DNA from 2 places in the Terribacillus sp. 7520-G genome. Region 1 is predicted to be linked to the other one. Evidence: riboswitches for the same ligand, from Rfam matches in the RefSeq annotation. Region 1 holds a riboswitch; the other holds the start of a gene.
What was found. Region 1 has a riboswitch for glycine ahead of gcvT (glycine cleavage system aminomethyltransferase GcvT). Riboswitches for the same ligand answer to the same signal wherever they lie in the genome.
Positions count from the first base shown of each region.

Region 2: another riboswitch for glycine. It lies ahead of CHH53_RS10945 (amino acid permease); the one in region 1 lies ahead of gcvT (glycine cleavage system aminomethyltransferase GcvT).

Region 1 is NZ_NQFP01000015.1:201,205-222,028, forward strand. It holds gene CHH53_RS06790 (ABC transporter ATP-binding protein) at 1-1,111, opposite strand, end outside; gene CHH53_RS06795 (ABC transporter ATP-binding protein) at 1,108-2,814, opposite strand; gene CHH53_RS06800 (SpoIIIAH-like family protein) at 2,944-3,534, opposite strand; gene spoIIIAG (stage III sporulation protein AG) at 3,547-4,188, opposite strand; gene spoIIIAF (stage III sporulation protein AF) at 4,185-4,805, opposite strand; gene spoIIIAE (stage III sporulation protein AE) at 4,817-5,995, opposite strand; gene spoIIIAD (stage III sporulation protein AD) at 6,006-6,398, opposite strand; gene spoIIIAC (stage III sporulation protein AC) at 6,409-6,615, opposite strand; gene spoIIIAB (stage III sporulation protein SpoIIIAB) at 6,639-7,151, opposite strand; gene spoIIIAA (stage III sporulation protein AA) at 7,148-8,062, opposite strand; gene efp (elongation factor P) at 8,186-8,743, opposite strand; gene CHH53_RS06845 (M24 family metallopeptidase) at 8,769-9,830, opposite strand; gene aroQ (type II 3-dehydroquinate dehydratase) at 9,852-10,280, opposite strand; gene CHH53_RS06855 (YqhR family membrane protein) at 10,365-10,844, opposite strand; gene CHH53_RS06860 (DUF1385 domain-containing protein) at 10,964-11,908, shown strand; gene CHH53_RS06865 (SA1362 family protein) at 11,952-12,368, shown strand; gene CHH53_RS06870 (patatin-like phospholipase family protein) at 12,382-13,269, opposite strand; gene mntR (transcriptional regulator MntR) at 13,356-13,775, opposite strand; gene CHH53_RS06880 (rhodanese-like domain-containing protein) at 13,969-14,355, shown strand; gene gcvPB (aminomethyl-transferring glycine dehydrogenase subunit GcvPB) at 14,391-15,854, opposite strand; gene gcvPA (aminomethyl-transferring glycine dehydrogenase subunit GcvPA) at 15,844-17,196, opposite strand; gene gcvT (glycine cleavage system aminomethyltransferase GcvT) at 17,208-18,308, opposite strand; glycine riboswitch at 18,465-18,552, opposite strand; gene CHH53_RS06900 (DEAD/DEAH box helicase) at 18,749-20,404, shown strand; gene CHH53_RS06905 (YqhG family protein) at 20,397-20,824, shown strand, end outside.
Region 2 is NZ_NQFP01000029.1:703-9,890, forward strand. It holds gene CHH53_RS10920 (M23 family metallopeptidase) at 1-123, opposite strand, end outside; gene CHH53_RS10925 (lysozyme family protein) at 304-534, opposite strand; gene CHH53_RS10930 (class I SAM-dependent methyltransferase) at 802-1,512, opposite strand; gene CHH53_RS10935 (DUF2268 domain-containing putative Zn-dependent protease) at 1,625-2,392, shown strand; gene CHH53_RS10940 (hypothetical protein) at 2,534-2,797, opposite strand; glycine riboswitch at 3,032-3,110, shown strand; gene CHH53_RS10945 (amino acid permease) at 3,230-4,576, shown strand; gene CHH53_RS10950 (CdaR family transcriptional regulator) at 4,711-5,817, shown strand; gene CHH53_RS10955 (GntP family permease) at 5,943-7,211, shown strand; gene CHH53_RS10960 (glycerate kinase) at 7,245-8,393, shown strand; gene proS (proline--tRNA ligase) at 8,446-9,188, opposite strand, start outside.

The DNA.
Region 1 (20,824 bases):
CATTCTCGAACCGAATATTTCCTTTAAGCCGCGGTACTGTTTGTTTCGCCGTTTCCTCATGTTCTTCCTGCTCATCCAAAATTCCAAAAACCCGTTCAGCACCGGCAAGTGCCGAGAACAACGAATTGAATTGGTTTGCCAAGTCGTTCAGCGGACGTGTGAACTGCCTTGAATATTCCAGGAAGATAACGATCGTTCCGATTGTTATACCGGCCCATCCATTTCCAATCAAAAGGGCGCCGACACCGGCAATGACCGCAAAGCTGATGTTATTCAGCATATTCATCCACTTGGGGATGAAACCTGAGAATGTTTGGGCCCAGAAACCGGCTTGCTGCAGCTGCTTTGTCCTATCACGGAAAGCACCGATCACTCTGGATTCCTGGGCATAGGCTTTGATGACGGCTTGACCGGAAATGCTTTCCTCTGCAAAACCGTTCACGCTGCTGACAGCCTGCTGCTGTATCCGGAAGGCATGACGAGTGCGGTTGGTGATCCATTTGATTCCGATGAACATGATCGGCACAACCAGCAGGGTAATGATCGTGAGAATCGGGCTCAAGCTCAACATGACTCCCAGTATGCCGATAAAGGTGATGATGCTGGAAACGACCTGGACCATCGACGTATTCAGCGTCGTCGAGATATTATCCACATCATTGGTCATGCGGCTCATCAGCTCTCCATGCTGCCGTTTATCAAAGAAGGAAAGCTTCAGCTTCTGCAGATGCATAAACAAATCCTTCCTGATTGTGTATACAGCTGTCTGGGAGATGGTGATCATCCAATACCCCTGCAAAAATGTCATCACAGCAACAGCTGTATAAACGAGCAGCAGCCAGCCCAGCTGCCTCAGCAAATATCCTGCCGTATAATCCCCGCTGACAAAATGGTCGACGACATGACCAAGGATGACAGGTCCGATCAGTGCTAAGACAGAGCTGACAACTATCATGCCAAGTGTACTGAAAAGCAGCCGCTTTTCCAGGAGCATATAACGCCAGATCCTTAGGAGTGTCTCTTTTGGATTGTCTACCTTCGCTTTTTGTTTACGGGAACCGGCCGAATATACCGGCCGTTTGTACCGAAACGCTGCTGATAGCTTTTTCATGACGTCGCCTCCCTCTGCTTCTGCGAAGCCTGGATTGCGCGGAATAACGCTGATTGATCGAGAAGTTCCTCCGCAGTGCCATACGCTGTTCGTTTTCCGTCTTCCACAATGAGGATCCGATCGCATTGCATGGCTGTGCTGAGTTTTTGTGTCACCAGCACTGTCGTACACTCATATCGTTTGAGCGCATCCAATAATTTGCGTTCCGTCTGCAAATCCAGTGCACTGGTACTATCGTCAAGCAGCAATAGAGATGGATCCAACAGCAAAGCCCTGGCAATCGTCAGCCGCTGCTTCTGTCCGCCGGAAAGATTGATGCCATTTTGCCCGAGTTCCGTATCAAGCTTATCAGGCAGCTTGGCAATCGTATCGTAAATCTGGGCATCCTTTGCAGCGCGGGTGATGGCTTCATCGCTGGCATCTGGAATGCCCCAAGCGATATTCTCCCGGATCGTGCCGGAAAACAGCTGTACATCCTGAGAGACAAAACCTACCTGCTTCCTGAAAGACTTGATATCCAAATCGGCTAACGGTATGCCATCGGCCAGCACTTGTCCGTGATCGGGTTCGAATAAACCAATCATCAGCTGCAGCAAGGTCGATTTTCCAGAGCCTGTTTCACCTAGTATGGCGACCCTTTCTCCAGGTTTGATTTGCATCGAGAAATCTTCGATGACGGCAATTTTGCCATTTGGATATCGATATGTCACGTGCTGCATGTCTATGCCGCCGCGAAAATCCTCAGAGGTCATCATGCCTTTGCCTGTCATAATATCCAATTCAAGAACATCGCCGATCCGTTCACCGGACGCTTTTGCCCTGGCATAGAAGGTGATCAGCATACCGACGACACTCAATGCCCCCGTGATCCTTGTTGCATAGTTCACGATTGCTACAATATCCCCGACATTCGTTCGCTGCTGGATCCCGCCAATATAAAGAATCCCCAAAATAGCGATATTCATCACCAAAGTGAGCAGCGGTACCGACAGCTCCGTATATCGAAAGGCCCGAAGCATGTTTTGCCGCAGTTCATTGCTCGTATTTTCAAAACGCTTCTGTTCCTGCTCCTCCCTGACGAAAATCCTGATCAGACGAAGACCGACAAGATTTTCCCGCATCACATGGTTCACCTTGTCCACACTCCGCTGCACAACACCGAAATAACGGATGCCGCGCTTCATGATGAATCGGAGCACCATCAAGAGAATCGGGATGACGATCAATAAAATGAGTGCTATCTTCACGTTGACGACAAAAGCCATGACCGTCCCCCCGATGATCAGGAAAGGAGCCCTGATCATGAACCGGAAGAACATGACAAGTGTCAACTGGATCTGGTTGACGTCATTTGTAAGCCGCGTGAGGAGTGTACTCGTGCCAAAGCGCTGGATATCCTGCAATCCAGCCTGCTGCAGGCGCTCATACATGTGATCGCGCAGCTCTTTTCCCACACTCTGACCAAGGTGATCGGCAAAGAATATATTGATGATGCCTGCCCCGAAGCCTATTATCGCAATGGCCGCCATCCCCAGCCCCAGCTCGATCACCAGTCCATCATCACCAGCGGCAATCCCGTCATCGATCAGCTTTTGCAATAGGAATGGCTGCACCAGTTCCACGGAAAGCTCCATCAGGATAAAAATCAACGAAGTGATGATGATGAGCCAATAAGGTTTAAGATAACTGAATAATGTCTTCACTGCTTACGCCTTCCCCCTGCATATGTATAGCCTGCTGCTAATCATACCCTAGCATACCACCACTTGAAACAAAACTGTATAGAACGACTTCCAATGGAAAAAGGAGCATTCGCTGAATGCTCCCCACCTTTATTTCTGCGGTATATATTTGACATCCACATTTGCACCGGCGAATTCATCTGCCGCCATCTGCATGATGCTGTTAGCTTCTTGAGCAGTCATTTCATCTGCTTTCACCGTTATTTGCACATGTCCTTCTTCTGCCCTGACAAGCACTTCCTCATAGCCTTTTTCAGCAATGATCGATTCTTCCAGGATGGATTCCTTCGATGCGTATTGCTCCATCAGTTCAATCTGATTGACTGCTTCATTCTTTTCTTCTGTGCTTGTCGAAGAGCTGGCAACGATTTCTTCAAGTCTGGTTTTGGCCTCGCTTCGCTGATCCATCGTCTGCATCCGGATGCTGGCAAAAAGTTCATCGACATTGGCTGGTTCAGTCGTCACATCCTTTTCGCCTTCTTGCCCTTCCTCACCTGACTCGGAATCCCCTGATCCTCCTGAGTCACCTGAGTCCCCAGCAGTCGTGCTTGTCCCATTTTCTTCTGTATTATCATTGATGAAAGCCAGTTCATCCCCGTTAGGAGAAGTCATATAATAGACACTCAACACGATCAGCAAGCTCAGCATCGTCAATAGCCACACTGTTTGTTTCTTCAACATCCCAATTCCCCCTCAATTTTTCGGCATGACCGAAATACGATGTGTCGGTACATCCAGCACTCTTGATACTGCTTCCACAACCCATTCCTGTACAGTTGCTTGTTCGGCCCCTTTCGCAACGACAAGCACACCTCTTACTTCCGGCTTTCTCGTTTCCACCAGCAGCGGCACCTCTTGGTCACCCTGTCTGACGAGCACGACCTGCTGCTCCTCGTTTTCATCTTCCACGACTCGTTCACCGCCGTTTTGATCTGTCTCTTCAGAGGTCTGCCGGCCGATGATCAAGTTTTTTTCGTAGATTTTTTGGTGCGTGCTGTTCAGATTGACCATGACTTCCACTTCCGAAACACCTTTGATCTTTTCCAGCAGCCCGACTAGATCTTGTTCATATGCTGCTTCCAAATCAGCTGAAGAAGAGGAAGTGTCATTTTCTTTTTTGGCAAAAGTCTCTTCTGTATCCTCCTGTGCTGTATGCTGATCCTGCTGCGGTGTTTGTCCATCCGGCTCCTTCTGTTCTGTGAATAGGCCGCTTACGAGCAAAAGCAAAGCGCCAAGCAGCCCGATGATGACCAAATAACCAAGCTTTGTCGGTTTCCTGTTCTGGGAATCCTTCAGCTTCCATTGTTCCGAAAGCTTATCTAATAACTTTTTCATCCTGTCCCCCCTTTTTGGGTGACCTCAAGCGGCAGATCCTCGAGCTCCCAAATGTCAGCAAGATGGGATTTCACTCTCTCCAGTTCCTCCGTCTGCTCATTTGCTTCAATCGGATGGGAACTGTCGATGACTACGTCGCGGATTTCTCCTTCCGGTAAGTCCTGCTCGGTATCCTGCACCGTTACATGGATGGAATCGATTGCTTCGGCCGTTTCCTCATCCTCTCCCTCCTTAAAGGCGACTGCGATGTCCGTGATTTGCATATGAAATTTCTCTTGCAGCGTTGGATTTGCTTGGTCCTTTAATTGGACAGCCATCTGTTCCTCAATATATGCACGCTGTACGGAATCTATTTCACTTTTCTTTTGTTCGATCGAATTTTCCATGGATGGGGCATCTGTCAAAGCAGCAAAGCCGGCCATCGCTTCCTGTACCGCCCTGGTGGAATCGACTTGGAACAAGGCAAAGACAGGTTTAAGGAATAACAGCAGCAGCATCAGCCCCATCACCAATTTGACGTATTTGCGGATGTCTGTATCCGGCAGCACCATATCCAAAACAAAAGCAAGGAGGATGAACAGAATGATCTGCATCACCCAGGATTGCAATGTTTCCAAGTGATCAGCTCCTATCTCAGCATTAATGTGACATTGCTCGAAGCGACAATGATGACGATGGCAATAAAGAACATGAATGCGACAACGAGCAAGCAAGCGAAGATATACAGGATGTACTTACTCATCACCTGCATGGATTTGATTATCGGACCGTCACCCAGCGGCTGCAGCAGAGCGGCGGCTATCTTGTAAATCAGGGCGATGGCAAGAATCTTGATTGCCGGGAACAGGGCGATAGCCAAGACGATCAGTACCCCGACGATTCCGATGGCATTCTTCAAGAGGAGCGAAGCACTCAGCACCGTATCCGTTGCATCGGTGAACATACGGCCGATCACCGGGATGAAGTTGCCGGTGATGAATTTGGCTGTCTTCATCGCCACCCCATCCTGAACGGCCGTGACGGCACCCTGTACGGAAATGACACCAAGAAAGACGGAAAAGAAAATACCCAAAAGCCACAATCCGACATTTTTCAGTAAGTCAGCAAGCTGTGTGACAGGATATTCTTTGTTGATCGTACTGACCAGATGTAAAAGTGCACTCATGAGGAATAACGGAATGATGACTTTGGAGATCAGTAACCCACTGGCATGGATGAGGAACACGATGATCGGATGAAAGAAAGCGACAGCCGAAAGACTTCCGAATGATGCCATCAGCCCAAGGAGGAGCGGTATCAAGGCGAGCATGAAATCACTCATGCCATCGATGGCTTCCATCGTATAGCTAACCGATAAACGGAAGCTATTCAAAAGAAGTGTCAGCAGTACCATACAGACGATCAAATAGGCTACTTTACTGATGGAGCCTTTATTAAAGGCAGTCTGGATCGTCTGCAGGATGCTGCTGAAAAGCGTCAGGAGGATTAAAATCCCGAGCAGCTTGCCATTGAGTAGCAGTTCATACAGCAAATATTCAAAAAGCCCCTTCAGCCATGATTCGATGGAAATATCCCCTTGCTGCTGGATGAATTCCAGTAAGGAGCCTTTCTCCAATTCCGGGATATATTGTCCATATTTATCGGATAAAAGCTCCCAGTACCCGTTGATTTCCTCTGTCGGCAGGCCTTCAAAGGCTGTTACTGCCGCTTCCACTTCTTCTGACTGATTCGTCTCCCCGAAAGCTGCTGACGGATATACAAGTAAAGCGCTTAAAGCGAAAAGAATGACCAAGCAGCGTTTCAACATATCCAGCTCCTTATCCGCCCGGCATGAAACTGATTATTGTTTCGATGACTGCTGTCAGAATCGGGATGGCCACCGTGATGATGATGATTTTTCCGGCAAGCTCTATCTTTGCGGCAATGGCTGACAAGCCGGCATCCCGGGTCAAATGCGCCCCGAATTCCGTGATGTAGGCAATGCCGATGATTTTCAAAATCGTTTTGATATAAAGCCCCTCCACATTCGCCCTTTCACCCAGCTGCTCGATCAGGAGCAGGATGCCAGCGATTTTTTGCAGGATGAACAGGAAAATGATGATACCCGTCACCACGACAACAAAGAATGCAATGGAGGAATTCTGTTCCTTTACAATCAAGGCAAGCAAGCTTGCCACAATACCAATGGATACGATTATGATGATATCCATTTCGATCGCCTCATCCCTGGAATAAGAACACCGACTTGATCTGCTGGAATAACTCTGACAACTTGCCCAGGACGATGAGCAGCACAAGGATGAATCCCATCAGTGTCGTAAATTGTGCAATCTCTTCCTTCCCCATTTGCTTCAGCACTGTATGGATGATGGCAACGATCATCCCGATACCTGCAATTTGAAATAGAATCATTGCTTCTGAGAGCATAACGGACTCCTTTCCTAACTCGTTCAAATAAGCAGCAGCACGATAAGCAGTCCCGTCAGGAAGCCAAGGTTGCGAAACATTTTCCCATATCGCTGGTTTGCTTCTTCCGATTCCTCCAGCTCGCGTTCCAAATGGGTTCTGGCCAACTGGATATGTTTTTGCTGCTGCTCAAAATCATGCTGCCCGAGCGTACGGCCGAATTGCAGCCAGATATCCTTCTCAGCAGGTTTCAAGGCAGTGGTTCCTATCCAATTTTCTGTTGTCTCCTCCCAGCAGTCATACAATCCAGCCGGGTGCAGCTGCAGCTTATCCGAAAGAGAGCGGAAAAAAGAAGCTGCAGGCTGCGGAATTTGCTTAGCCAAATTATCACTGGTTTCGATGATGCTTGTCTGACTGTATAAGATTTCTGCCTCCATGACTTGCAGGCTGCTGATGAGCTGACGGATTTGCTTCGGTCGCTGCTGCAGTTTGCGGGATAGTTCAAACCCCGCCCAGGTTGCTGCTATGAGCACAAGGATCGCCCCTATCAGCTTCATCCGTTTACACCTGCCGGACTTGCTGTGTCGAGCAAAGCTTGTACCACTCCAGGTGAGGTGCCTTTCTTCAATATCACGATGCGTTCAAAGACCTTATGTTCAAACAGCGGTCGCAGGGATGGCCTGTGACGGATGGATTCCAAGCTGTCCCCATGGACACTGCAAACAATCGTCACACCTGCATGCAATGCCTCCATCAATGCTTGCACATCCCGTTCGCTTCCGATCTCATCTGCCACAATCACATCCGGGGACATCGACCGTATAAGCATCATCAATCCATCAGCCTTTGGGCACGCATCCATGATATCGGTTCTCCTTCCCAGGTCATGCTGCGGAACGCCGTTGATACTCCCCCCGATTTCGGACCGTTCATCGACGACTGCTGTTTTCAACGCCGGGTATTGCTGCCAGCCGGTGGATAGGGTACGGACAATATCGCGCAGAATGGTCGTTTTCCCGGACTTGGGCGGGCCTATGACAAGCGTGTGACGGCAGGAGCCATTGAAATGGTATAAGGATGGCATGATTTTATTCGCTGCACCCGGTTTTGCCTTCGCGATTCTTATATTGAAAGAAGATATATGCTTTAGCGCTTTGACCATTCCGCCTTCTGTGTTCACTTGACCGCTCAGTCCGATACGATGTCCGCCTGCAATGGTGATATATCCCTCCCGTAATTCATTTTCAAGTGCATATAAAGAGAAATCACTTAGTTGATTCAGCATGAAACGAGCATCATCCGCATTCATGAACGATGTTTCTATCCACTCGGTCGTGTCATCGAAGCATAACTCAAGCTGTTGATTCGTCCGGCATCGTATTTCCTGCAGCTTATTCCATCGATCCCCGATTTTTTCTGTTAACAGCGCTTGTAAAGGCGGTCGAAACAAGTTTTGGATTTCCTTCATAAGTTGTTCACCTCTGGCTTCGATTGGACATGTTGTCCATACTGTAATGTATGTGCCTCTTATTTGTTTATGCACAAAAAAGAGCCCCTCCCCAAGGTTGGGAAGAGACTCTTTCACGTTTGCTTATGCACGTGATACGTATTTACCATCGGATGTGCTGATGATCAGTACATCCCCTTCATTGATGAAGAAAGGAACTTGGACGCTCAAACCTGTTTCCAGGACAGCTGGCTTCGTACCGCCGCTCGCTGTATCCCCTTTGATGCCAGGTTCAGTTTCCACAACTTTCAATTCCACGTTGTTCGGCAGATCCACACCAAGTGTTTCGCCGCCATATGTCATCACGCTGATTTCCATGTTTTCTTTCAGGAATTTAAGTTCGTATTCGATCTGCGCTGTTTGAAGCTCCAGCTGCTCGAAAGACTCATTATCCATGAAAGTATGCGTATCACCAGCAGAATAAAGGTACTGCATTTTTTTGTGTTCGATATGCGCCCGGGAAACTTTTTCTCCGGCACGGAATGTTTTCTCCTGGATGTTGCCATTGCGCAGGTTGCGCAGCTTGGAACGGACGAAAGCCGCACCTTTACCAGGTTTTACGTGCTGGAAATCAAGTACCTGCCACAGGCCATTGTCTACTTCGATTGTAAGGCCCGTACGAAAATCGTTAACTGAAATCATTGTTTTCCTCCTTCGAAAACGGCTGTTACAAAGTAATTAAATCTTTGGTGGAGAACGTCAGGCGTTCGCTGCCATCCGCTGTCAGCACAAGATCATCTTCGATACGGCATCCGCCTACTTCAGGTATGTAGATCCCCGGTTCCACCGTCACGACCATACCCGGCTTCAGCACCGTGTCTGAGCGGAAGGATAAAGCTGGCGATTCGTGCACATCCATACCGAGTCCATGTCCGGTTGAATGCCCGAAGTATTGGCCATAGCCTTTTTCGCTGATGTAATCCCGTGTCAGTGCATCGGCTTCCTTACCAGTAATGCCTGGTTTCACCCCTGCTACTCCTCGAAGATTCGCCTCTAGTACTATATCATAAATCTCTCGTAATTTGTCACTTATCTCGCCTACTGCGAAAGTTCTGGTAATATCCGAGCAATATCCATTGTAAAGAGCCCCATAATCGAGTGTGACCAATTCACCCTTTTGAATCTCTTTTTCAGAAGCCACACCATGTGGCAAAGCGGAACGATAGCCTGACGCGACAATCGTATCGAAGCTGGATTGAGTCGCGCCCTGTTTGCGCATGAAGAACTCCAGCTCATTGGAAACCTCGATCTCCTTCATACCCGGTTTAACGAAAGTCAGGATATGTGTATAGGCAGCATCCGCAATCTCCGCAGCGGTTTTCATGATCTGCAGCTCTGCTTCTGATTTGATCAGACGCAATTCCTCGATCAACCCCGAAGCCGGGATGAGATCTGCTTTGACTGCATCCCGGAACTGCTGATACAGTGCGAAAGTGACATCTTCGTGCTCAAACCCGACCTGCTGCGCACCTTCTTTCAGCAGCTGGGCGGCAGTTTCGAGGACGATGGACTGTTTATGCTCGATGATTTCAAAATCAGGCGCTTGCTCGGCTGCCTGCTCGATATAGCGAAAATCGGTGATGAACAGCTGTTTGGCTTTGGTTATGACAAGAAGTCCCGCACTTCCGGTAAAGCCTGATATGTATCGGCGGTTCTGCCCACTCGTCACGATCAGTGCATCCAAATCCTTTTTTTCCATCAAAGCACGTAATTTCTCGAGTTTCTGCATTTGTTTCTTCCTCTCCCCTTCTTATTTCTCCAGCAGTGCCATAGCTGCATATCGATAGCCCTTGATACCCAGGCCGACGATCTGCGCTTTACACACGGATGCCAGCATCGAATGATGCCTGAACTCCTCCCGGGTATGGATATTGGAAATATGGACTTCTATCACCGGAATCGGGATACTGGCAATCGCATCCCTGATGGCAATGCTCGTATGTGTATAAGCAGCTGCATTGAGGATGATTCCGCTGCACGTGCGTCCCGCTTCCTGTATCTTATCCACCATCGCCCCTTCGTGGTTCGACTGAAAGTCTTCCAGCTCGTAATCAAAACTGTCCGTTACCTTCTTGACCTCCGCCACCACGTCCGACAATGTATGACTTCCATAAATACCAGGTTCCCTCGTGCCGAGTAAGTTCAAATTGGGTCCATTGATTAGCATTAAGCGATTCACTTTCTTCATCCTTTGGTTACATTATTTTAACTTTCACATAGTGTAACATAAGACGAAGATTTTGTGATTGAAAATTCGAAATGCTCATCCCTTCTCCTGATATGCCTCACTTTGCTGGTATTCAAAGCTGATACTGTATCCGATGAATACAGCATAAAGCAAATACAGGCACATTGTCGTTATATTTGTATCGCGATCGGCTTGAAGGGCACTATCCACTCCATGGATGATCGGCGCCAGCACAAGCTGGACAAGGACCCATAGTACCACGCCGAAGATCAAGCTAGGCATGATTCCTTTCTGCTGCTTCAAAAATAGGAAATACAGAAAAGCAATGAGAACCGAAAGGAAACCGACCAGGATTATGCTGATCAGTTCTCCGACCCATGTCTCGGCCCACGGCATCCATACCCATGAGCGCAGGACGAAATCCGCCACCGATAAATCGGTAAAATGAAAAAAGTAAGCTACCCAGGCAACCGCTGACCAGAGCACACCCCCGACGAATCCGGTCACGACCGCACTTCGGTTGAAACGGGATGCGGTTTTCCGATTTTGCTGCATATTCCTCACCTCATTACGTAGCATGCCTTGAATATACAATTTTAATCATGGCTGCCATCTAGTGTTCTCTGTATTTTTTTAGTAAAATAGAAGGAAATCGAAACGAGGCTGGTGAAATTATGTCAGATAAACAAACCAATACCTATGGCGGGCAAGCCGTCGTTGAAGGTGTCATGTTTGCGGGAAAAAACAGCTTCGTTACTGCCGTTCGCAGAAATGACGACAGCATTGATTACTTAACCGTCGAACGGAAAGATAACCCGAAACTATCCAAATTGAAAAAAATACCTATATTGCGGGGACTTGCAGCCATCGTACAGGCCAGCGCCAATGGAACGAAGCATTTGAATTTTTCTTCGGAGCGTTATGGTGTCAATCCCGAAGATGATGCAGATATCGTGCCTGAGGAGAAGAAATCCAGACTGGCAATGATCATCGGGATCGGTGCGGTGGGTGTGCTATCCTTCATTTTCGGAAAACTGATTTTCACACTCACCCCTGCATTAGTCGCGGATTTCTTCGAGAAATGGCTCCCTTCCCGCTTTGAACAAGTTGCACTGGAAGGATTCCTGAAGCTGATTCTGCTTCTTGCATACGTTTATCTTGTGTCATTGACACCAATAATTAAACGTGTATTCCAATATCATGGCGCCGAACATAAAGTGATCAATTGTTATGAAAACGGACTGCCGCTCACTGTCGAAAATGTACAGAAGCAATCCCGCCTGCATTATCGGTGCGGATCCAGTTTCATGCTGTTCACCGTCATAGTTGGTGTGATTGTATATATGTTCGTTGCAACGGATCCGCTATGGTGGCGCATGGTAAACAGGATCCTGCTCCTGCCGGTTGTCATCGGACTATCCTTCGAAGTGCTGCAGCTCACGAATAAGGTCAGGAATGTCCCTGTCCTTCGCTTCCTTGGATATCCCGGTTTATGGCTCCAGCTGCTTACGACAAAAGAGCCAAAGGATGACCAAGTGGAGGTTGCGCTCGCTTCTTTCAAAAAAGTGCTGGAAAATGATTCTGTACCGGTGAATAGTGGTATAAAGATAGTAAGATAACGAAACCATGTCTCCACCAAGGCATGGAAAGGAGGAAAATGGGTTGCGTAGATCTGGGTCTTCCATCATCGTTTTTGTTTTGATTGGGCTTGCTGCCATCGGCGTCGTCATGCAGCTCGTGACGAATCCAGGAGCATTCTTCCAGAATGTGCTCGTTTGGATTGGAGGTGCCGTCCTTTTCGGTGCAGTGCTTTATTTCATTCTTACACGCATGCGCGGCCGCGGCCCAGCTGGCGGCAGCAGCAGCGATATGCAGAAATATAAAAAGGCAGTGAAGCAGTCAAAACAAAAATACAAGCAGCCGAAAGCCCGTCCTGTCAATAAGCCAGCAAAATCTGCTGCCAGCATTAAAAAAGCATCTGCCTCAAAAAGAAAACGATCCATCAAAGATCGGTCCCGCGGTCCGCAGCTCCGTGTCATTGAAGGCAACAAACAGAAACGGAAAAAGTCGAGCATCTGATGCCCGACTTTTTTTATGGCCAGCGTTTCAGAAACTGCTCCGCCTTGTCCCTGCCGACTGCTATCAGCTTTTCCTTTTCAGCGGCAGAGATATGGAAATCGGCCATTCCGATGCCCTCCACCGGAATGAAAATGATATCTTTTGCGGTGTCCTGATTGATATGCCGCATATCATGCGCAACCTTCATCGTCTTGAAAAGCGCGTAAAATAAATCAAAGGATTGGTGGACCTTCTGCACTGGGATTTTCTGTACAGATTCACTCAGCTTCATCCCCAGGATCGGCCGTCTCAAGAGCCGGTCATCGCCCTCCAAGGTCCAAAGCGGAAAATTGCTCAGCAGCCCGCCATCCAGCAGCAGGCTTTTTTTCCGATTCCTATATATCAGTCTTGCCGGCATGAAAATGTACGGAATACCAGCACTCATCCGAATTGCCCGCGCCACCGGAAAACTGCCCCCGTCGATTCCATATGTCCCCGCCAGATCATCCGGGAACACGATCAATCGCCCGAGCGTGACATCGGCTGCAATCACTTTCAGTGTCTTTTGCTTCAAATCCTGGAATGTGTATACCTGCTTTTTGGCCAGGGCTTCGTATAGCCATCTTTCCAAGGCATTGCCCTTGTACAACCCCATCTTGAAATACAGTGTCAGCCAGTTGGCGAACGGGATGAACTTCGTCAGCTTGATGGGATCTGTGAATTTGCTGATATCCGTTTCCTGCAGCAAGGCCTCCAATTCTTCCCCGTCATAACCAGCTGCCAGCAAACCAGCAACAATCGCACCGGCAGAAGTGCCTGCAACATTCTCGAACTCGTATTTCTCCTTCTCCACCGCCTGAATGGCACCAATGAATGCGAACGCCTTCACACCGCCACCTGAAAAAACGCCGTCTATTTTCATTGAGCACGCTCCATGATGACTTTTTACTATACCTAATCAAGGAGCCGGTCTTTTAGAACAAAAAAACCATCCGAATTGGATGGCTGTTAAGACTTTTGGTCTTGCTGAACTTTGATTAATGCTTCTTGACGTCCTTTATCTTCCTGGAAGAATTGAACAAGATTGCCGATCCGTTCGATGGAATTCCAACTCAAGTGATGCTCGATCCCTTCTACATCATGGTAGATATTTTCTTCCTCGACACCAATGATCCGAAGAAAATCCTCCAAGAGTTCATGCCGGTAAACCAGGCGCTTGCCGACCCTCTCCCCTTTATCTGTAAGTATCAATCCCCGATATTTTTCATATTTCAGATATTCATCTTTATCCAGCTTCTGCACCATTTTCGTGACAGAAGAAGGATGGACCTGCAGATTCTCGGCTATATCCGAGACACGAGCGTATCCTTTTTGCTCCATCAATATGTAAATTTGTTCAATATAGTCCTCCATGCTGGGTGTAGGCATAAAACTCCTCCATTCAAACCACTGCGGCTTTTACATCTTTACATGATACACCTTTTCCATCAGACAAACAAGCCAACAAAGTTGAATCAGGACAAAAGTGTTACACTTACTTAAACGGCTGTAAAAATTCTTTGAAAATAAGTACATGATTGCTATAATATAAGCTGGAGTATCAGCAGATGGGGGAAATGACATGGAAGCAGTACTGGTTATCGGCATTGCACTCGTTGTATTCATTCTTTATAGTGTAATCCGTTATTTCATTCAGAAGAGACATTTAAAGACTCTTACAGAGGAAGAATTCAAAGCTGGCTACCGTAAAGCACAGCTGATTGATGTCCGTGAACCAAAAGAGTTCGATGGCGGACATATCCTGGGTGCCCGTAATATCCCGCTGACACAGCTTCGCTACCGTATGGCTGAGATCCGTAAGGACAAGCCAGTTTACTTATATGATCAAAACGGTACACGCACTGTCCGAGCTGCAGCAATGCTGCATAAAAAAGGATGTCAGGATCTTAATCAGCTTAAAGGCGGTTTCAAAGCCTGGAGCGGTAAAATCAAACGTAAAGGCGATTGAAAAGAGCTTTGCACATTGTGTGCAAAGCTCTTTTTTCATTCTGGGATATAGCGCAGGATAGGCTTTCTCGCAGCAGTCGTTTCATCCATTCTGCTCACGACTGTCGTATGCGGCGCCTCCTGGACGATTTCAGGATCATGCTCTGCATCTGCAGCAATTTCCAGCATCGTATCAATGAAACCATCCAATGTTTCCTTTGCTTCCGTCTCGGTCGGCTCGATCATCAGTGCTTCTTCGACGTTGAGCGGGAAGTAGATGGTCGGAGGATGGTACCCAAAATCAAGCAGTCGTTTCGCAATATCGAGTGTGCGGACACCCAGTTTTTTCTGTCTGCGTCCGGAAAGCACGAATTCATGCTTGCAATGCTGCGTATATGGCAAATCAAATGCTTCACTCAAGCGGCGCATCATATAATTTGCATTCAGCACAGCGTATTCACTCACCCGCTTCAACCCTTCCGGTCCCATTGTCCGGATATACGTATACGCACGGACATTGATACCGAAGTTGCCGTAATAAGGCTTCACGCGTCCGATGGAATCCGGGCGATTTTCGTCAAGGATGATTTCTTCCCCTTGCCTGCGAACGACCGGCTTTGGCAAAAAGGCCGCAAGCTCTTCAGAAACCCCGACTGGTCCGGAACCTGGACCGCCGCCGCCATGGGGACCGGTGAACGTTTTATGCAGATTCAAATGCACGACATCGAAGCCCATATCACCCGGGCGTGTATAGCCCATGATGGCATTCAGGTTGGCACCATCATAATACAGTTTACCGCCTGCTTCATGGACGATCTTGGCCATTTCCAGGATATCCTTTTCGAATAAACCCAGTGTATTCGGGTTTGTGAGCATCAGTGCCGCTGTATCTTCTCCGACGACACGACGCAAATCTTCCAAATCGACCAGTCCCTGTTCATTGGATTTGACCGTGACAGATTCAAATCCTGCCACTGTTGCCGAAGCGGGATTCGTACCATGGGCGGAATCCGGTACGATGACCTTGGTCCTCTGCGTCTCTCCGTTTTTCTCATGCAGCGCCCTGATCATCATCAGCCCAGTCCATTCCCCATGTGCTCCTGCAGCTGGCTGCAGGGAGACCTCATGCATGCCGGTGATTTCTTTCAGCTGCTCCTGAAGGTCAAACATGAGCTCCAGTGCACCTTGTGCCGTTTTGGGATCCTGATATGGATGTACGTGGCTGAAGCCTTCCATCCGGATGACATCTTCATTGATCTTCGGATTGTACTTCATCGTGCAGGAACCAAGCGGATAGAATCCGGAATCAACACCATAATTCCTCCGGGACAATGCTGTATAGTGCCGGATGATCTGAAGCTCGCTCAGCTCGGGCAGTGCAGCCGGTTCGGTACGGATGTAAGCCGGATCAAAGACTTCATTGATATCGGTTTCCGGCACATCAAGCGGCGGCAGGCTGTATCCTGTCCTTCCTGTCTTCGATAGCTCGAACAGCAATGGGAAATCAGTATTATTTTGCATGGAATGCCGCCACCTCTCTAACGAATGTATCAATCTGTTCCTTCGTACGCTGCTCCGTCACAGCAATAAGCATATGGTCCTTCCATCGATCATCCATCCGTCCCAAGTGATACCCCCCGATAAACCCTTGTGCAATCAGATGATCCTGCAATGCATCAAAATCCGTTTCCACCTTGATGACCAATTCATTGAAGAACGCGCCTTTAAACACAACTTCGAGACCATATGCTTCCAGCTGCTGCTTCATGTACAAAGCTTTCTGTACATTCAAGTGTGCCATCTCCGCAACGCCTTTTTTCCCCAAGGCGCTCATTGCCACAGATGAAGCCAGCGCATTCAGCGCCTGATTGGAACAAATATTCGATGTCGCCTTGTCCCGGCGGATATGCTGCTCCCGGGCTTGGAGTGTCAGGACGAAACCCCTTCTGCCTTCCTCATCCTTTGTCTGTCCGACAAGTCTTCCGGGCAATTTGCGCATCAGCTTGGCAGAGCTCGCAAAATATCCGCAATGCGGGCCGCCATATTGTGCCGGGATACCGAACACTTGCGTATCACCAACGACGATATCGGCCCCGAAGCTTCCTGGCGGTGTCAGGAAACCTAAAGCTAATGGATTGCTGGAAACGACCATCATCGCTTTTGGCTGTGCATCGATGATTTTTCGAATGTCAGCAAGCGGTTCGACCTGGCCGAAGAAATTCGGATATTGGATGATGACACTAGCTGTATCTTCATCCACCGCTTCTTCCAGCGCTTGCAAATCAGTCAATCCGTCCTTGAGCGGAATGGTGACAATCTCCAAGTGCTGCCCTCTTCCATAGGAATCGATCACTTGCCGTGATTCGGGGTGGACTGCTTCGGATACAATGATTTTTCTCTTTCTGGTATGCCCCGCGCTTAATGTCGCTGCCTCCGCAAGTGCTGTTCCGCCATCGTACATGGAACTATTGGCTACATCCATCCCTGTCAGCTCGGCAATCATGGTCTGAAATTCAAAAATGGCTTGCAGCTCCCCTTGGGAAATTTCAGGCTGATATGGCGTGTAAGCTGTATAAAACTCAGATCTCGAAATGACATGATCGACGATGGAAGGAATGTAATGATCGTACACACCTGCTCCAAGGAAGGAAGCATGTGTTTTCATCGTGACATTTCGATTGGCCAAAGCGGCAAGCTCCTCTTTCAATTCCCCTTCACTCTTCGGTTCCTTTATCCGAAGAGGCTCTTTGAGCCGGACCTCCTCCGGAATATCGGAGAAAAGCTCCTCCGTATCCTGCACACCTATCACTTGCAGCATTTCTTCTTTATCTTGGTCTGTCATTGGTAAGTACCTGAAATCCATGGCGTATCCCCCTATTTCCGCTTATAGAATGGTATTGCGACAACCTTGGCCTGCAATCTTTTTTTTCGGATTTGCACCTCCACAATATTTCCTTCTTCACAAGCATCCGCTTGCAGGAGGGCAAGACCGATTGATTTATCCAGCGTAGGTGATTTGGTGCCTGTTGTTACTTCACCAATCTGTACATCGCCTTTAAAAATCGGATATCCATGACGAGGGATTCCTTTATCCAGCATCTCGATACCGGCCAGCTTTCGCTCCGTTCCGTTCTCTTTTTGCTTTTTCAAGACTTCTTTGCCGATGAAGTCGGCGGACTTATTCGTTTTCACCGCAAAGCCGATGCCTGCTTCGACCGGTGTGATTTCTTTTGTCAATTCATTGCCGTATAAAGGCAAATTCGCTTCGAAACGCAATGTGTCCCTCGCACCCAGACCGATTGGCTGAAGATCATATTGCCCGCCTTTTTTTAACAGCAGTTCCCAGACAGCCTGGCCGCTTGCAGACGGTCCATAGATTTCAAAACCATCTTCGCCCGTATAGCCAGTGCGCGAAATCAGGAAATCCCCGTCTATCCCCTCCAGATTCACAGGATAAGCAAACCGGAAAAACGAAATTTCAGACAATTCCGTTCCTGTCAGCTGCTGAAGGATTTGCTCTGCCTTGGGTCCTTGGAGGGCAATCTGCATATAAGCCCCTGACTGATTTTCGATCTCCACGCCATCACGCTTATGGGTAAGCAGCCATTCGAAATCCTTTTCGATATTGGCAGCATTGACAACCAAAAGATAACAATCATCGTCCAGCATATAAACAATCAGATCGTCCACCGTTCCGCCATCCTCATAACACATGACGCTGTATTGCGCTTTGTTTGGAACAAGCAGTTCCAAGTCATTCGTCAGGACATACTGCAGGAAATCCTTACTCGCCGGCCCATGAACCAGGATCTCTCCCATATGGGAAACATCGAATAAGCCGGCAGCCTGCCGCACGGCATGATGCTCTTCCTGGATGCTGGTGAAATGGACCGGAAGCTCCCATCCGCCGAAATCGATCGTCTTGCTGTTTGCCTGATAAGCAGGATAAATCGGTGTTCTTTTCAACTCGCTCATCATCCTTCTCCTCTCTTTTGTACCTCGCAACGAAAAACAGAGCCACCTCGAAAAAACTTTGAGGGGCTCTGTCCATTTACCAGAAAGTTTCTTATCGTCCTTGGACCATAATTGCTTCTTGGGTGGCTCCCATTACGGAAGCACTCTCCAGAGTTGCGTCGTGCTGGAGTTCTTTTGCCTGAGAGATTCACTCAATATTTGCTCCTTCGGCGCCGCTTGCTGCGGTCTCTCCTCCAACATTCACTCGCGGTTTATGAAATTGTAAATCGCGGGCATACTAACAGACAATCAACCTATAAAAAAGCAAAATCCAAACATTCTAACAAAAAATATTGATAATGTTTGGTTTCAGCCCAATTATAACATAACAATTTTTGATTGTGTCTATCTTTTTTATGCTTTTTTCATGAAACTCCGAAGAATAAGGAGATGAGTTCACCATGCAAGCGGAAATACACGACGATGAACACTTCATCAATATGATGGATGAGGTACTGCAGAAAGAAGGAGAAACAGCATCCTGGGAGCATTTCCAAATGGCCTATACAGCTGCCAAAGAAACGAATATCGATACATTCACCGGCTTGGTCGCGCCCGGCTATCTGCCTCACATGACCTTCCACCCGCACCAGCTGGAAGCAAGCCGGCGGGTAGTCGAAGAGATGAATGGGCGCGCCATCCTTGCAGATGAAGTGGGGCTTGGTAAGACGATCGAAGCGGGTCTGGTATTGAAAGAATTGATGATACGCGGGTTGGTGAAAAAAGTGCTGCTGCTTGTGCCAGCATCCCTGGTCAATCAGTGGGTGAACGAATTGAATTCCAAGTTCCATATACCTGCCGCATCCCAGCGAAAGCAATATGTGTGGGAGCATTATGATGTGATCGTGTCCTCTATCGACTTGGCAAAACGCTCACCCCACCGTGAGATCATCTTGGAGCAAGACTATGATTTCGTACTTGTCGATGAAGCACACAAACTGAAGAACAGCCGAACAAAGAATTATGCCTTCATCCAGTCGTTAAAAAAGAAATATTGCCTGCTGCTGACAGCAACACCTGTCCAAAATAGACTGAGCGATATTTATAATCTCGTATCCTTGCTGAAGCCTGGCTACCTTGGCAGCTACAAGCAATTCAAAGATACATATGGAGATGATCGCAAAGATGCAGAAGAGCATCATTATCTGAAAGAACTCATCCGCAAAGTGATGGTCCGCAACCGCCGGGAGGAAACGGGACTGCAATGGACGAAGCGGAAAGTCGAGACCATTTGGATCGATTTCACCGAGGCAGAGCGCCGGGTGTATGAGAATATGCAGGATTCCACCAGCGCCGCAGCGACTTTCGCAAAAATCACCCTGCTCCGGGAGCTATGCAGCTCCAGGGAAGCTGCATATTTGTCCATGAAGAAAATGGTCGAGGAAAATCCGGAATCCGGCACTGCCTATCTGCCGCTCATGAAAGAAATCGAACAGCTGCCTCAGCATAGCAAGGCGTTAAAGGTTGTCGAGCTTATCAAGGCCGCCCCGCCCGGGGAGAAATTCATCATCTTTACCGAATATCGGGCAACGCAATTTTATTTGCAATGGACACTGAAGCAGCACGACATATCCTCCGTGCCTTTCCGGGGAGGATTCAAAGCCGGCAAAAAGGACTGGATGCGTGAGCTGTTCGAAAAGCACGCCCAGGTCCTGATTGCGACCGAAGCTGGCGGCGAAGGAATCAACCTTCAATTTTGCAGCAATATGATCAATTATGATCTGCCTTGGAATCCGATGCGGCTGGAACAGCGGATCGGCAGGATCCATCGTTTCGGTCAGCAAAAAGATGTGCAAATTTATAATTTTGCAGTACGTGACACATTGGAAGCACACATACTTGAATTGCTTTATAAGAAAATCAATTTATTCGAACGCGTGATCGGCAATCTCGACCATATCCTTGCCGAACTCCAGCTATCCGATATGGAAAAGGAAATCAAAAGGATCTTCGCTGATTCCCATTCGGATGGTGAAGTCAAAGTCAAGCTCGACAATCTGACTGCGGTCATCACCGAAACGGGACACCAGCTGGAAAGGGAGAAATTACATGGATAGACAAACACTTCATCGATTCCTGCGAAAATTTTTTGTATCGAATGGCTGTCAGCTGCTGGAGGAGAAGGACGGACTGCTTCGTTTCCTGCTTACCCCGGAGTTGGATGAAGAATTGATGAATCGGCCATTCTATTGGCGTTACAAGAAACGGCTCGGCCAGGAAGGCGAACCGATGGAGCTGACACTTCTGACCGATCCGAATCAATCAGCCGAGAAAGCCGAGCATATCCATTTCGGCAGCCCGCGCCTGCATAAGATTTTCCGGCTGATCCGGGAATCTGCCCAAGTGGCACGTCTGTACGAAAAAGTTGATTCAGCTTCCCGGACACCATTGTACCCGTGGCTCATCCGGAACATAAGCGTTCATTTTTCCGGTAAGCGCAAACGAACCGAAACGCACTCGGTAGGCTTGCAGCTCTT
Region 2 (9,188 bases), on a different contig from region 1:
TGCAGGAGAGTGTAGTTCAAAATGAAGATGCATACCTGTTGATTGCCCAGTATTACCCATGTAGCCTATAAACTGACCTTTTTTGACATTAGCTCCTGCTGATACCTTCCTCGAAGCTAAAATAGAGTTTCATACTGTTTTCCTTCTATATTGTGCCTTATGATAATTGTGTTTCCGTATGAGCTTGAAAGATATGATTTTAACTACTACTCCATCTGCAGATGCCACTACCTGTACATTAGATCTACCACCACCACCGATATCTATACCGTTGTGATAAGTTCCCCAACGAGGACCAAAAGTTTAAGTAATATCACCTGTTACCGGTCTCATAAAGGCACCAGAGGTTACTTGTGGTACATCGCCACCATTATTAGGGGTATAAGTCGCTTGTGATTTGAATTTGTTAGCGTTTTTTAGGACCTTATCGACATACCAGTTAGCATGGTTATAGTTATAGATAGCTCCTCTTTGATCGGAAGCATAATTACTCCCAGCCAAGTAATTGGCAGCTGTATGTATTGCATCTTCAATCTGCCATGGATCAGCCTTTCCATCACCATTCCCATCTACACCATATCCACCACCGGCTTTTTGAGGTAAGGAGCGAACTTGGCAAAGGAACGGAAATAGTCATAGCATTCGATCATGATTGAATGCCGGAATCCCTTTTCTGAACCCATGTCTGATTCCGATGATCCGGAGGAAGGGAAATCGATTCAGCGATGGTTCTGTATCTATCCAGGGAGATATTGTTTTTTAATGATGAAGAGATTGGAGGATATCCAATCTCTTTTTTGCTTATCTGCACCTGAAAATGCGATAGCCTAGTATATCTTTATACTGCTTTGTGATCTCCTGGTGCTTTTCCAATATCTCTAATAATGCGTCATCTATATCTTCCGAAAGTGTGAAATCGGCAGCATGCTGCTCGTCGATTTGTTCAGAGGAAGCTTGGTATGTCGTGCTGTCAATTTGTTGAAAACCAGCCTGTTTGAAGACGGTAAGCCATTCGGCTTCGGTCCATAATTGCGGGAAGGTGTAAAAATCCATGATGTGATCCCGTTCGGTTTCTGGAATCGGCTGTTCCAGTACGGTTTCGATTGCAAGTAAGATGCCGTTTGGTTTCAGGACTCTTTTGAGCTCTGGAATGGTGGTGCCGACATTGGTGAAAGCCAGCACGGATTCGGAAAGGACGATATCAAAATTCGCTTCCGGATAGGGGAGATTTTCGGTGTCCCCGAGTTTGATATCGACCGGTGAATCGAGGGAGTTGAATCGCTGCCGGGCTTTCTCCACCATGATGCCATTATTGTCCAGTGCACTGATGCTGCAGCCGTATTGCTGTGCGAGATGGGCGGCTGTTTGCCCGGTACCGCAGCCGATCTCCAGCATTGCTGTTTGTTCATTGATTTTTTCCTCGGACAGGATCTGCTTTGTTAGTCTCAGTCCTCCTGGATGGGCGCCGCCTACGCCAAACAGGGCTAAACAATCGAGGTATGTGTAATGCAAATGAATCCCCGCCTTTCCATGTAATAAGCTATGAGCGCAGGGGAGATTTGTGCTGTATGCAAAAGCAGGACGTGCTCTTCGTGAATAAATTGGTGTTGTGAGGAGGAGTGCTATGAGTGTAATCAGGACAGATGAATGGCTGCTTCATGATTATGAGGATCCAGTCGGGATGTGCGGGCAGCTGACAGAACATTTCCCGGGAGCTTCTGCTTCTGAAATATATGATTACCTCGTCAGGCATGGCATGTATCGCCCGCTGAAGAAGCGGGGGGAACAGCTGCTGGATCAGAAGGTGTGGGAGATAGTGAAGCAGGACGAGGCTTTCCTGCAGAAGGAATGGGGAGGTCCGGATATACCGATCTTTATCTTTCCATCAGATGTGCATAATGAATGGCTCCAAGCACAATTGGGAGGCAAGTCCGGGCTGGCTTTCGGTGATAAGCTTTTTTTATTTATCTCCCCGAAAAACACGGAAGAGGAAATAAAGGCAATATTTACGCATGAATACAATCATGTCTGCCGGCTGAATCACTTTGACAAAAAGGAAGGGATGTACACGCTGCTGGATACGATCGTATTGGAGGGGATCGCGGAAAATGCGGTCAGGGAAAGACTGGGGGAGGAGCTGACTGCAAGCTGGGCATCCTTTTATTCGGATAAGGAAATCGCCAAAATGTGGGCGGATTACATTCTGCCCAAGCGGCGGCTATTACGTGAGGAGCAGGAATTTCAAGCGATTTTATTCGGTCATCGTAAATATCCGAAGATGCTTGGTTATTGTGCCGGTTATCATGTAGTGAAAAGGTATATGGAGAGAAATAGCCTATCAAGCAAGGACTTGCTGCCTGTTGAAGCGGATGTGATTGCCGGCGGGAATTAATGGTGCATGGAGCTTAGTGGATATGGACGATGATCATGGAGTCAGGGTGCACCAAGTCCTGACTTTTCGTCATACCCACTTCTCCATGGCTATGATGCCGTTATCCTGGTCTGCTGAGATAAACATGCTTTAGTTGAATGGTCAAATCCAGAATAGGGAAAGCAAGGCTATTCCTGCAATGGCTCCCAAGGCCACTCCCCAGCCAAATCCCCAGCCGCCGCCATACCCCCAGCCTCCGTAACCGAAGCCGCCCAGGTTCCGGGAGCGGCCAAGTGGCTGCAAATATACTCGGTTCTGATCTACACGCTGAATGATTCCTCTATGGATTCTGCCATCATGGCATCGGATTTCAACTGCTTTACCGCTGTATCTTTGGCATAATGAACGATATCTTCCAACTGACATATCTTCACCCCCATAACGTTTTAAGGATTCAGGGTATTATATGTCCCAAATAAAATATCGCAGGGTACACGTATCTTAGGGGTTTAGCGGAATCTTGGTGTCAAGGGGATCGAGGTGCCATGCTGCAATCTGGATTTGACAAAAAATCCAACAAACATTAGAATGAACGGTAATCAAGCAAAATCTAAATAACTTAATAATAAAGCTATGAATGCTATGGATCACACTATAGCAGGAGCAGCTTCTGGAGAGACCGCTATTTGCGCGGCGCCGAAGGGTTCACAATCTCAGGCAAAAGGACAGAAGAGTATCGGATATGTATTTGTGTTTTGCAGCGCGCGCATGACCAATAGTATTTGTTATTCTTGTGATCAAGAGATTGGAGAACCTCCGATCTCTTTTTTTATTGGGTTTTTGAAGGAGGAGTAAGATTTGGCACAACAAGGGCTGAAAAGGGACTTATCAAATAGACATGTACAGCTGATTGCCATTGGCGGTACGATCGGTACGGGGTTATTCCTGGGATCCGGGAAAGCGATCCAGCTGGCTGGCCCATCGATCATCTTTGCATATTTGATTGTTGGCATTGCGCTGTTTTTTGTGATGAGGGCGCTTGGGGAGCTGCTTTTATCAAAGGCAGGCTATCAATCCATCACGGACATAGCCGAAGATTATCTTGGACCTTGGGCATCGTTTGTGACGGGCTGGACGTATTGGTTTTGCTGGATAATGACAGCGATGGCGGATGTGATTGCTGTCGGGGTGTATGTGAATTATTGGTTCGATATCCCGCAATGGGTACCTGCACTTATCTGCGTCATCGTTTTATTGGGACTTAATTTACTTACGGTCAAGCTGTTTGGGGAATTGGAATTTTGGTTCGCCTTGATCAAGGTGATCACGATCTTGGCCCTGATCGGTATTGGCATCGTGCTGCTGGTGATTGGTTTCCAGACAGATACAGGAGCCGTTTCGGTTGCCAATCTATGGGAGCACGGAGGACTGTTTCCCAATGGGATTCCTGGCTTCCTGCTCGCCTTCCAGATGGTCGTCTTCGCGTATGTCGGTGTGGAATTGATCGGTGTATCGGCAGCCGAAACTGCTGACCCAGCCAAGAATATCCCCTCGGCGATCAATAAGATACCGTTACGGATCCTATTTTTCTACGTGGGCGCACTTTTGATTCTATTGATGATAAATCCATGGACAGAGCTGAATGCAGCAGAAAGCCCATTCGTGAAGACATTCAGCTTGGTCGGCATTCCGCTTGCGGCAGGCATCATCAACTTTGTCGTATTGACATCGGCAGCATCTGCCGGGAACAGCGGCATGTTCTCCACCAGCCGGACTTTATACAACTTGAGCAAGCAAGGACAAGGTCCATCGCAGCTTGCCAAATTGAATAAAAAGCACGTCCCGGCGAACGCTTTATGGCTGTCGGCAATCGTTGTATCCGTGGGGGCGCTCTTAAGCAAACTCATCCCGGATCAAGCCTTCAGCATTGTCACGACTATCAGTGCCATCTGTTTTATTTGGGTTTGGAGCATCATTCTTATCTGTCATATCAAATATAAGAAAACCCGTCCTGCATTGCAGGCAAAATCAACGTTCAAGGCACCGTTTGCGCCATTTGTGAACTATGCTGTGCTGGCGATGTTTGCAGGGGTCCTCGTTATCATGCTGTCGGCGGATGAAACGCGGCCGGCGCTGCTGCTGACGCCTTTGTGGTTTGTATTGCTGCTTGGGCTGTATGGGGGCAGAAAGAAACGGTCTAATTAAGGTAATCGAATGATAGGAACAGCTTCCGGCAAATGGAGGCTGTTCCTATTAATCTATGATATAAGTTAAGTTGTCCATCCAATCTCCACTATAATAGATTCTAAATGAAATGAGCGGGAAGGCGGGTAAAAAATATGCAATTCTTGACGTATGAACTGGCTCAGGAAATTGTCGGACGTACGATGAAGATATTGAATCAAAATATAAATGTCATGAATGAAGAAGGGGTGATCATAGGCTCCGGGGAAAGGGACAGGATCGATCAGCTCCATACCGGCGCGCTGCTAGTCCTGGAAAAAGGAGAAAGCATGGAAATAGATGATGCCAGTGCCGCAGAAATGAAAGGGGCAAGGCCAGGTATAAATTTACCGATACTTTTTAACGATCAAGTCGTCGGCGTGATAGGTATCACAGGGGAACCAGAGCAGATCCGGAATTATGCCCGGCTGGTGAAAATGGCGGCAGAATTAGTGCTGGAGCAGTCGTTTCTATTGGAGCGGGTGCAATGGAAGCAGCGACTTCAAAGTGAGATTGTCAATCAGCTTATCGCAGAAGGGGACTTGAATGAGGCATCAATCAAGCAGCGGGCTGGATTCCTGGGGATGGATGTAGGATGTCCGAGATTTGCTATCGTGATGGAAAAAATGGATGATGCCCAAATTACCACGCAAGGGCTGATCGAGGCTGTCCAATATGAGATTGGCAGAAACGATTTCATCGGAGTCAGTTATAACGAGGAAATAGTGGTTCTGAAGGCGGCAGGATCGAAACGGGAAATGACTCATTTTTTGGAACGTCTGCAAAAGATATCTTCTGAAAATGTACGAATGGGAATCGGCAGGGTGGCGAATCAGCTAAACCAATTAAAAGCCTCCTTCTCCCAGGCTAAAAATGCCATCATGGTCGGGAGTAAGCTTGATCCGGATAGGAACTGCTTCCCATATGAAAAGTATCAATTGGAGATCATGCTGTCGAAAGTGATCCGGGAAGAGGATAAGAGTGCCTTTTCTTACTATGATAATCTGCTGGATCAAGGCAGGAAGGGGGAGCTGATCGATACATTGGAAGCTTATATAAGAGAGGGCGGGGAATTGAACAAGATTGCAGAAAGCTTGTTTATTCACCGGAATACGCTGAGGTACCGTCTTGATAAGATCGCGGAGCTGACTGGAAAGGATCCGCGGGATGCTAAGGATTTGATGGAGCTGTATATGGCGAAGCTGCAGTGTGATTTGAGCTGATTGTGCAAATGCACAACCGAAGTGGAGGTTTTCCGGGACTTTTTCATTCTCTTTCACGATGAATCCATCTTAGAAAACGCTTACAATTGGTGTATAACGATTACACATTGTGTGGAGGGAACAGCATGGACGTTACTGTAAGCGCTTTAGGGGCGATATGTGCCTTGATCATAGCTATTGTACTTATCTTGAAAAAAGTGCCGCCCGCATATGGGATGGTTGCCGGAGCTTTGATCGGAGGCTTGATCGGCGGTGTGAATATCACGGATACAGTCGCCTTGATGATGGAAGGGGCACAGGATATCATTCCGGCGGTGCTGCGGATTTTGGCTGCGGGTATCCTGGCAGGTGTCCTGATCGAATCGGGGGCTGCTTCCTCGATTGCGGAAACGATTGTCAAAAAAATCGGGGAAACACGTGCATTGCTGGCATTATCCATTGCTACGATGATCCTGACAACGGTCGGGGTGTTCGTGGACGTGGCTGTCATCACCGTCTCCCCAATCGCTTTAGCGATTGCCAAGCGAGCTAATCTATCCAAAACGGCCATTCTTTTGGCGATGATCGGCGGAGGCAAGGCGGGGAATATCATGTCGCCCAACCCGAATGCGATCGCTGCTTCTGATGCATTCGGTATCCCGCTTACATCGGTCATGGCTGCAGGAATCATCCCAGCTATTTTCGGTGTGGCTGTTACGTATCTTTTGGCAAAGCGGCTCGTCAAAAAAGGTACTGCGGTGGCAAGCCAGGATGTTGAAATGACAGATAGTACAAAGCTGCCTTTATTTATCACCGCATTGATTGCACCGCTCATCACCATCATCCTGCTCTCCTTGCGTCCTTTATTCGATATCGATATCGATCCGATGGTTGCGCTGCCGGTTGGGGGTATCATTGGTGCCATTGCAATGAAAAAGACCAGGAAGATCAATGAATATGCGATTTCTGGTTTGAGTAAAATGTCCGGAGTGGCCATCATGCTGCTGGGGACTGGAACGCTGGCGGGGATCATTGCCAACTCTGCATTGAAGGATGTCCTGATTGATGCGTTGAATGCCACTGGGCTGCCGGCTTTTGTATTGGCTCCTGTTTCGGGTATCTTCATGTCCGCGGCAACTGCTTCCTCAACGGCTGGTACGGCAGTGGCAAGCAGCGTCTTCAGCGGCACCATTTTGGATTTGGGTGTGTCTGCTTTGGCTGGGGCTGCCATGATTCATGCAGGTGCAACGGTACTGGATCACTTGCCGCACGGGAGCTTTTTCCATGCGACAGCAGGAAGTGTCCATATGGCCATCAAGGAGCGCCTGAAGCTGATGCCATACGAATCCTTGGTCGGGCTGACACTCGCGATCATTTCAACGCTTATATTCGGGATCTTTAAGTTCTTTGGTTAAGGGAGTTAACGCTAATGGAGAGGATGGATTACCATGAAAATTGTATTCGCCCCTGACTCTTATAAAGAAAGTTTATCGGCTCTGGAGGCTGCTGATGCAATGGAGCGAGGCTTTCAATCGGTCTTTCCGGATGCTGTGTATAAGAAAATGCCAATGGCGGACGGAGGGGAAGGAACCGTTCAGTCACTTGTGGATGCAACGAGCGGTAAAATCGAAGAACGATTTGTAACGGGTCCCTTGGGTAAGCCGGTCAAAGCATTCTTTGGCTTGATGGGGGATGGGGGAACAGCTGTCATAGAGATGGCGGCAGCATCAGGGCTGCATCTTGTGCCTGCGGCTGACAGGAATCCGCTGTTGACATCTACCAGAGGAACCGGGGAATTGATGGCCGCTGCTCTTGATATGGGCGTGCATCATATTATCATCGGACTTGGGGGCAGTGCGACAAATGATGGCGGGGCCGGAATGATTCAGGCCCTGGGGGGAAGGCTGCTTGACGAAGCTGGAAGAGAAATCGGTGACGGCGGCGGTGCACTCTCCCAGCTTGCTGCCATAGACTTGGCTGGTCTGGATGACAGATTGAAGGATGTCCTGATCGAAGTGGCCTGTGACGTGGATAATCCTTTGACGGGACCAAGGGGGGCTTCGGCGATTTTCGGTCCCCAAAAGGGCGCCACGCCGGAGATGGTGGAGCAGCTGGATAAGAATCTGTCCCACTTTGCCGATGTTGCAGAGCAAGCGCTTGGGAGCTCCTTCCGGGAGATAGAGGGCGTAGGGGCAGCAGGTGGACTTGGAGCGAGTCTGCTGGCTTTTCTGGATGCAAAGCTGAAAAGGGGAATCGATATTGTCCTGGATGCGGTGAACTTCGATGAAGCAGTCAAGGATGCCGATCTTGTCATCACGGGGGAGGGGCGGATCGATAGTCAGACGATTTACGGCAAAACCCCGATCGGCGTAGCGAAAGCAGCTAAAAAATATGGTGTTCCTGTAATCGGGCTTGCGGGGGCATTGTCGGAAGATGCTGATGTTGTGCATGAGCACGGAATTGATGCGCTTTTCACGATCGTTCCGGGTGTGGTGACACTGCCGGATGCATTGGAACATGCTGCAGATTATATGGAAAGAGCGGCAAGAAACATTGCAGCGACGATGAAGGCGGTTAAATCCAAGCAGCTATCATAGGATACAAAGAAAAGGATCGACCTGGTTAAGATCGATCCTTTTTGGTATTCAATCAATAAGCGCGAGCAAACCAAACGGTATGTTTTGCTTCTTTGCCGCAATGCAGGCAAGTGTGCTTTTCAGCCGGCGGGTTGAATGGGATATTTCGGGTTGTGAATTTCGTTTCTTCTTTTACTTTATCTTCACAAGCGTCATCGCCGCACCAGCCTGCCAGGATCCAGCCAGGAATTTGACCGTTTTGTTCAGACTCGGTCAGATGCTGTTTCAGCTGGTCCATTGTATCGATATGTGTATGGGAGTGCTCTGCGCGGAAAGCTTTGGCTTTTTCGAACAGGCGGGTTTGCATGGTTTCCAGCTCTTTTTGGATCGCTTCGACAATGCCTTCCAGAGGAACCGATACTTTTTCTTCTGCATCACGGGCTTTCATAAGCGCTTGATCATTATCCAAATCACGCGGGCCAAGCTCCATGCGTACTGGCACACCTTTTAGCTCCCATTCATTGAATTTGAAGCCTGGTGATTGATCGGAATCATCGAGACGAACACGGATGCCTTGGGCTTTCAGGGCTGCGAAAATCTCATCCAATTTCTCGATGATGGCAGGGTTTTTCTTCCATGGACCAACAGGAATCAAAACGACTTGTGTCGGTGCCACTTTCGGCGGTAAAACAAGTCCTTGTTCATCGCCATGAACCATGATCATCGAACCGATGAGCCGTGTGGATGTACCCCATGATGTAGTATGCACATGCGTGTGTTTATTTTCTTTGTTCAGATATTTGATATCGAACGCTT